Peribacillus sp. FSL E2-0218: one gene and its partner. The protein of the gene in region 2 binds, or shares a complex with, the protein of the main gene of each other region. Links are inferred from orthologs where the notes say so. Each region holds a gene or a part of one and is shown on either strand. Other genes may lie near its edges.

What was found.
Region 1: the proteins of rpsJ (region 2) and nusB are in contact, whole or in part, in a solved structure (PDB 3D3B), measured with the Escherichia coli proteins. The link is inferred for Peribacillus sp. FSL E2-0218 from one-to-one orthologs.

Annotation. Positions count from the first base shown.
Region 1 is NZ_CP150304.1:3,253,624-3,258,113, forward strand. What follows is about bases 1,811-4,490. They hold nusB (transcription antitermination factor NusB), read right to left. Parts: upstream 3,507-4,490; coding sequence 3,114-3,506; downstream 1,811-3,113. Other genes in these bases: xseA (exodeoxyribonuclease VII large subunit), read right to left, coding at 1,811-2,017; folD (bifunctional methylenetetrahydrofolate dehydrogenase/methenyltetrahydrofolate cyclohydrolase FolD), read right to left, coding at 2,168-3,043; MHI53_RS15640 (Asp23/Gls24 family envelope stress response protein), read right to left, coding at 3,957-4,370; accC (acetyl-CoA carboxylase biotin carboxylase subunit), read right to left, coding at 4,399-4,490. Outside these bases: MHI53_RS15615 (polyprenyl synthetase family protein), read right to left, coding at 1-433; MHI53_RS15620 (exodeoxyribonuclease VII small subunit), read right to left, coding at 435-668; more of xseA, read right to left, coding at 665-1,810. UniProt on the Escherichia coli protein: Part of the processive rRNA transcription and antitermination complex (rrnTAC). The complex forms an RNA-chaperone ring around the RNA exit tunnel of RNA polymerase (RNAP).
Region 2 is NZ_CP150304.1:135,227-139,155, reverse strand. What follows is about bases 1-2,709. They hold rpsJ (30S ribosomal protein S10), read right to left. Parts: upstream 1,655-2,709; coding sequence 1,346-1,654; downstream 1-1,345. Other genes in these bases: tuf (elongation factor Tu), read right to left, coding at 2,068-2,709; rplC (50S ribosomal protein L3), read right to left, coding at 676-1,305; rplD (50S ribosomal protein L4), read right to left, coding at 27-650; rplW (50S ribosomal protein L23), read right to left, coding at 1-27. In the rest of the region: more of tuf, read right to left, coding at 2,710-3,255; fusA (elongation factor G), read right to left, coding at 3,377-3,929. UniProt on the Escherichia coli protein: Involved in the binding of tRNA to the ribosomes. Part of the processive rRNA transcription and antitermination complex (rrnTAC). The complex forms an RNA-chaperone ring around the RNA exit tunnel of RNA polymerase (RNAP).

The DNA of each region.
Region 1 (4,490 bases), 3.1 Mb from region 2 along the record:
TTACAAGGTCCAGTTTCATTTGGGCCGTCACCTCGGGATCGTTCATACCCGAGATCAATTGGAAGCTATATGTAAGTAAGGCATCACCGGCAAGAACGGCTACGGCCTCACCAAATACTTTATGGTTCGTCGGTTTTCCGCGGCGGAGATCATCATCATCCATCGCGGGAAGGTCATCATGAATTAAAGAATAGGTATGGATCATTTCAATCGCTGCCGCTGCCGGAATTCCCATTCTCAAGTTTTTCCCGAATGCCCCCAACACTGCAAAAACCAATAAAGGGCGTATTCTTTTTCCGCCGGCTTCGAGTGAATAGGCCATCGCCTCTTTCACCACAGCCGGAGCTTCAAGCTTTTTAACGTATTCAATGATTTCCGTTTCGATTATTGCTTTGTATTCTTTAGAAAAAAGATCGAAGGATGTTGGACTCATGTTATTCTTCCTCCTGGACAACGAAGTTTTCAAGTTCCCCGTCTTCCCGTAAAATTTGGGTCAGCTGATCTTCAACCGCCTTAAGCTTCGTATGACACAGCCTGGATAAGTCCATACCTTGTTTATATATGGAAATGGCTTCTTCAAGGGGCACATCTCCTTCTTCAAGCTGTTCCACAATTTTTTCCAGATTCTCCATCGCTTCTTCGAATGTAGCTTCCTGTTTTTTTGTCATGGTTCAATTCGCTCCTTAATATCTTTAATTTCACACTCAAGAGTGCCATCCTTTATGGAAACGGCTATCTTCTCCCCAATGGATACCTGCTGCGTGCTTTTCACGAGCGTCTCATCTCCAGTAAAAACCAACCCATAGCCCCGCTCCATGATTTTCAACGGGCTGAGGGCAGATAATGTGGCCGTCATATGGACGAATTGCTGCGATTTATGCCGATAGATTGCTTCCATCGCCCGACGCAATTTTTTTTCATGCTGCTGCAATTCTTCCTGAGCATTTTTTACCGCTTGTTCAGGATGCTGCTTCTTAAGAATATCGTTCAACTGGTTTAGCCCATCCTTCTTTTTCAAGAAGTACCGGGTACTTGTCTTCAAAAGCCTGTCCTTCGTCCTGTCAAGCTGTTCAAGCTTTTGTTCATACATTTTATGAGGATAACGGAAAGCATAGGATCTCTCCAGCCTCGTCAATTTGGTGCGTTCAAAATTCACCGCCTCACGAATCGAACGGGTCAAGCGATTCTTTCGGTTCATCAGGCGTTCCAGTATTTCATTGAGATGCGGCACCGCTAGCTCTGCGGCACCGGTCGGTGTCGGCGCACGCATATCAGCGACAAAGTCAGCAATCGTAAAATCAGTTTCGTGTCCGACAGCGGAAATGATCGGAATATCGGAATCATAGATCGATTCAGCCACGATTTCTTCATTGAAAGCCCATAGCTCCTCGATCGAACCGCCGCCCCTTCCGACTATGAGCACATCGCTCTCCGCCCTTGCATTAGCCATCGAGATCGCTTTTGCAATCGATTTAGCGGCATTATTCCCTTGGACAAGCGCAGGGTATACGATGATCTTCGCAATAGGGTACCTCCGCTTGATGGTCGTCAGGATATCCCGCAATGCAGCACCGGTCGGAGAGGTTATGACCCCTACCGATTTAGGGTACTGTGGAATCATTTTCTTATGTTCGGCCAAAAACAACCCTGCCGCTTCCAGCTTTTTCTTCAGCTGCTCATAAGCCAGATACAAATCGCCCACTCCGTCCGGGGCCATGCTTTTCACATAAAGCTGATACTGTCCGCTCGCTTCATATAATGAAATATCACCCTTTACAAGTACCTTCATTCCATTTTCGGGCATGAATTTCATCCCCTTGGAATTAGCGGCAAACATAACGGAGAGGAGGCGGGCCTTTTCATCCTTGAGCGTAAAATACATATGTCCGCTCGTATGTTGTTTAAAATTCGAAATTTCACCTTTTATGTACACATTTTGTAAATGGGGGTCGACGTCAAACTTCCTTTTAATGTACTTCGTTAATGCCGACACGCTCAAATATTGCTGGTTACTCATATCATGTCTCCTTCCGACGGGAATCGGATATAAAGAAAGCTCACCTATAGGTTACACGTAATACGTCATTAAAATTTATGAATGGAAAAAAGCGGTCTCCCGTTATTATAAAACAAGAGGTCCGCTTCTTTAAATGTTTTAACGCTTTTTTCAGCTTTTTAATGCTGATTTTCTCTGTTCAAATGTTTTTTGAGCAGATTTGACCGTATTCTTCATAAGCATCGTAATCGTCATGGGACCGACGCCTTTAGGAACAGGGGTAATGTATGAAGCCTTGTTTTTCACTTCTTCAAACGCCACATCACCGCAAAGCTTTCCTTCATCATTCCTGTTCATCCCAACATCAATGACGACCGCACCTTCTTTAATATGATCACTTGTGATCGTATCCCTCTTACCGACAGCTGCCACGACCACATCGGCTTGCTTGGTGAAATACGCAAGATCCTTTGTCTTAGAATGACAGTATGTAACGGTTGCGTTCGCATTTAAAAACAATTGTCCGGCTGGTTTCCCGACGATATTGCTTCTTCCGACAATGACCACATGCTTTCCTTCAAGCTCATAGCCGATATGCTCAAGCATCACCATAATCCCGTATGGCGTACAAGGTAAGAAAGCATCCTGACCAGTCATCATCCGCCCAATGTTAATCGGATGGAACCCATCCACATCCTTTTCCGGGGAAATCGCTTCGATGATCGCCTTTTCAGAAATATGCCCTGGCAATGGCAGCTGCACCAATATGCCATGGATGCTTTCATCCTGGTTCAGTTCATTGATGCTCTGCATTAATTCCTCCTGAGATAGATCTGCAGGCTTTTTGATCAAAACGGAATGCATCCCCACGTCTTCACAGGCTTTTTGCTTATTACGTACATAAGTCTGTGAGGCTTGGTTATCACCGACGAGAATGACAGCCAAACCCGGGACCATATCTTTTTCACGTAAATGTTGAACTTCCTTGCTGATTTCCTGCCTAACTGCCTCTGCAATTTCTTTACCATTAATGATTTGAGCTGACATGTGTATATTCCTCCCAAGTTAATTTTTGCTAAAGAAATTGCCGGGAGATTCATGGCTTTAGACTGCAGCCTTAGCTGTCGCTTTTCACCTTCACTTTGGATAAAACGGCATTCACAAAGCTGCTTGATTGATCATCACCGAATTTCTTAGCAATTTCAATAGCTTCATTCATTGCGACACTTACAGGCACATCTTCACTGTGAACCATTTCATAAATCGCGATTCGCAGTAAATTCCGATCAATGTTCGCTAATCTTTCCAGCGTCCAGTTCTCTAAATTGTCCCTGATCATTCCATCAAGCTGTTCTCGATTTTCCGTAATCCCCATGACTAATTTCTTGAAATATTCATCAGTAGGAGCGCCATCCAATACGCTTTCCATTGCTTCTTCGGCACCCGACTTGGCAATATCGATCTGATATAGTGCTTGAAGGGATTTTTCACGGGCTACTCTTCTTTTCATAATCTTACTCCTTTAACATCTACTATTATATATGAAAACGCCAGAACAAACGAACATTAAATAACTTTTTTTCAAAAACATTAAGATTTACAGCGTGTTTTTCCGTATTTCAGCTGCTTTTCACAAAATCAAAGGAGAAAAAGGCATAATCACCTTGATTAACCTATCATCCCCCGATCTTTTCCAGCAAGAAAACACGATTCAATCATTTGAATGTGCCAAAAAAAGTGCTTGCCTGGCTTTCATGCTCATATTTCACCTTTTACACAATAACAGAAATCACCCTTGAATTAAAGGGAAACTTCCAGACACCGCCTTATTATGTTCATTTACCATAATATTATCAGTCCAGCCCGGATGAATAGCGATGCAATCATTGAGCCGGCATCCAAACAAACAAAAACCCGGCTTTTTGCCGGGTTTCTGCAGGTGTGAATCGAATGGTGCCACTTACACTTCTTGTTCGTAATCCGCTTCTTGCTTCGCGTTTTCAAATGCTATGCCCACTACATGGATGTTCACTTCACCAGCATCGATGGCCGTCATGTTCAACAAGGCTTCACGAATGTTGTCTTGCACTTCTTGGGCAACTTTCGGAATTGAAACACCAAATTTCATGACGCAATAAAGTTCGACTTTGATCGATTCTCCCGTCAAGTCCACTTTAACACCCTTACCGTGGTTCTTTTTACCAAGCTTTTCAACTACACCAGTAGCGAAATTACCGCGCATATGTGCAACACCTTCAACTTCCGATGCAGCAATGCCCGCAATTACCTCAATCACCTCAGGTGCAATCTCCACTTTGCCTAGTCCACTATTAAAATCATTCATTTCGAGTAATTGGCCTTCCATTTCACTCATTCAAAAGCACCTCCTGTCTTCCTTTACATTATGAGTTCATTACATCATATATTTCAAGGAATTTGGTATTAAATTCTCCCGATACGAATTGTTCATGCTGAAGCAGCTTAATATGGAACG
Region 2 (3,929 bases):
GCGCTTAATGATATCGCGTGCATCCATTATGCAAGCACCTCCTCTACTTTTTCGACAGCTGATTTAGTCAAGATCAATTTGTTGTGTGATACAACATCAAGAACATTAAGACCAACAGCTTCCACTACAGTAACACCAGGGATGTTACGTGCAGAAAGAGCAACTTTCTCATCTAAACCGTCAGTAACGATCAACGTTTTAGTATCAACGGAAAGGTTTTTAAGTACAGCTACAAATTCTTTTGTTTTTGGAGCTTCGAAAGACAAGCTATCAAGTACCAAAATGTTTTCTTCCAATGCCTTTGCAGACAATGCAGATTTAATAGCTAAACGACGAACCTTTTTAGGCAATTTGTAAGCGTAAGATCTTGGAGTTGGTCCAAAAACAACGCCACCGCCACGCCATTGTGGAGAACGGATAGAACCTTGACGCGCACGTCCAGTTCCTTTTTGTTTCCAAGGTTTGCGTCCACCGCCTGCAACTTCAGAACGGTTTTTAACTTTGTGAGTTCCTTGACGTAAGGAAGCTCGTTGCATGATGATTGCTTCAAATAATACATGATTATTAGGTTCGATACCAAAGATGGATTCATTCAGCTCGATGTCGCCAACTTGTGAACCTGTTTGGTTGAACAATGTAACTTTTGGCATTCTATTGCTCCTCCTTTCTTAGAAATTACTTTGCTTTAACAGCAGTTTTAACTTTGATCAACGCTTTTCTAGCACCTGGTACATTACCTTTGATCAATAGTAGGTTACGTTCAACATCAACCTTAACGATAGCTAAGTTTTGAACAGTAATTTGTTCCCCACCCATACGTCCTGGTAATAATTTACCTTTGAATACGCGGTTTGGAGCTACAGGACCCATTGAACCTGGGCGACGGTGGTAACGTGAACCGTGAGACATTGGTCCGCGAGATTGTCCATGACGCTTGATAGAGCCTTGGAAACCTTTACCTTTTGAGATTCCTGATACATCTACTAAATCGCCTTCAGCGAAAATACTTACATTGACTTCTTGACCGATCTCATATTCAGTAAGATCCGTTCCGCGGAATTCGCGAATGAAGCGCTTAGGAGTAGTATTTGCTTTTTCAACATGTCCCTTTTCAGGTTTGTTAGAAAGCTTTTCACGTTTGTTTTCAAAACCAACTTGAACTGCTTCATAGCCATCAGTTTCAACAGTTTTCTTTTGAAGAACCACGTTGTTAGCAGCTTCGATAACTGTTACCGGGATAAGTTCACCGTTTTCAGCAAAAACTTGAGTCATACCGATTTTTCTTCCTAAGATTCCTTTGGTCATAAGTCACACCTCCTAGAGTAATTGTTCATATTTATATGAATTATAATTTGATTTCGATGTCAACGCCTGACGGTAAATCTAAACGCATCAATGAATCAACTGTTTGTGGAGTTGGGTTAACGATGTCGATTAGACGTTTATGCGTACGCATTTCGAATTGTTCACGAGAATCTTTGTATTTATGAACCGCACGTAGGATCGTGTAAACCGATCTTTCAGTAGGTAATGGAATCGGACCAGATACAGCCGCACCAGAACGTTTTGCAGTTTCAACAATTTTCTCAGCAGATTGATCAAGGATTCTGTGATCATATGCTTTTAAACGGATACGAATCTTTTGTTTTGCCATAATTTTCCCTCCTTTTCGCCTATTTTAAAATAGACCTTCTCAATGGAAATTTCCCACACACTCGCCATGGCAAAGCGGCCGGGTGTGTCAGCAACCTTCCATATCATCGCAGTCAAAGACCAACATTGTCTATTATACATAAAGCACAAGTAGAAAGCAAGTATTACTTAGACTTTTCTTGTGCAACACACTTTTATTATTATACATACTATCTCAAGTATTTACAAGTACATTCTATAAGGTCTTTAAAATCCATTTTCTTCATATGGCCAAAGCTCAACATGATACTGAAAGCTACGTATCATTATCTCTATAATGGAGGGAAGTATAATCGTAAACACAAAAAAAAGCAGATGGCGTCCCATCTGCTCTTTTCGGAAGGCGTCCCTTCCCATATTGTTTTAGTGAATCAATTATTCTTGGATTGTAGCAACTACGCCAGCGCCTACAGTACGTCCACCCTCACGGATAGAGAATTTAGTACCTTCTTCGATAGCGATTGGAGCGATAAGTTCAACAGTCATTTCGATGTTGTCCCCAGGCATAACCATTTCTACGGCTTCAGGAAGGTTACAAATACCAGTTACGTCAGTTGTACGGAAGTAGAACTGAGGACGGTAGTTTGTGAAGAATGGAGTGTGACGTCCACCTTCTTCTTTAGAAAGAACATAAACTTCAGCTTTGAACTTTGTGTGCGGAGTGATTGTACCTGGTTTAGCAAGTACTTGTCCACGTTGGATATCTTCACGGGATACACCACGAAGTAGTGCACCGATGTTGTCACCAGCTTCAGCATAGTCAAGAAGTTTACGGAACATTTCAACACCAGTTACAGTTGTTGGTTTTGATTCTTCGTTGAAACCGATGATGTCAACAACGTCACCGACTTTAACTTGTCCACGCTCAACACGTCCTGTAGCAACAGTTCCGCGTCCAGTGATTGAGAATACATCCTCAACTGGCATCATGAATGGTTTTTCAGTGTCACGAGTTGGTTCTGGGATATACTCGTCAACAGCTGTCATTAATTCATGGATTTTTTCTTCCCAAGCAGCGTCTCCTTGAAGAGCTTTAAGGGCAGAACCTTTGATAACTGGAATGTCATCACCAGGGAATTCGTATTCAGAAAGAAGATCACGGATTTCCATTTCTACTAATTCAAGAAGTTCTTCGTCATCAACCATGTCGCATTTGTTCATGAATACTACTAGGTATGGTACACCTACTTGACGTGAAAGAAGGATGTGCTCACGAGTTTGTGGCATCGGGCCATCAGCAGCAGATACTACTAGGATTCCGCCGTCCATTTGAGCAGCACCAGTGATCATGTTTTTAACATAGTCAGCATGTCCTGGGCAGTCAACGTGTGCATAGTGACGAGTAGCTGTTTCGTACTCAACGTGTGCTGTAGAGATTGTGATACCACGTTCTCTTTCTTCTGGAGCACCATCGATTTGGTCATAAGCGCGAGCTTCTGCGCCACCAGATTTAGCAAGTACAGTTGTGATTGCAGCAGTTAGAGTTGTTTTACCATGGTCAACGTGACCAATTGTTCCAACGTTAACGTGCGGTTTTGAACGATCAAATTTAGCTTTTCCCATTAGGAATTCCTCCTTAGTATTATAAATAAAAGATTAAGTATATAAGGGCTGTGAAAGAAGACTAAATCTTCCATCACAGCTTACATAAGATAGTTATACTTTAATAAGAGATGAAAATCAATTATTCACCTTTATTTTTTTTGATGATTTCTTCAGAAATGCTCTTAGGTACTTCTTCATAGTGATCGAAGTGCATAGAGAATGTTCCGCGTCCTTGTGTGTTAGAACGTAAAGATGTAGCATAACCGAACATTTCAGATAGTGGAACCATCGCTTTAACCATTTGCGTGTTACCGCGAGCTTCCATACCTTCTACGCGTCCACGGCGAGATGTGATATCTCCCATGATGTCGCCTAGATAATCTTCAGGAATGACAACTTCAACCTTCATGACTGGTTCAAGGATAACCGGTTTACATTTAGAAGCAGCATTTTTAAGAGCCATTGAAGCAGCAATTTTAAATGCCATTTCGTTGGAGTCAACGTCATGGTAAGATCCGTCGAATAATTTTGCTTTGATGTCGACTAGCGGATACCCAGCAAGTACACCACGATCAAGTGAATCGACCAATCCAGCTTGTACAGCAGGAATGTATTCACGTGGTACTACACCACCGACGATAGCATTTTCAAATTCGAAGCCTTTACCTTCTTCGTTTGGACCAAATTCGATC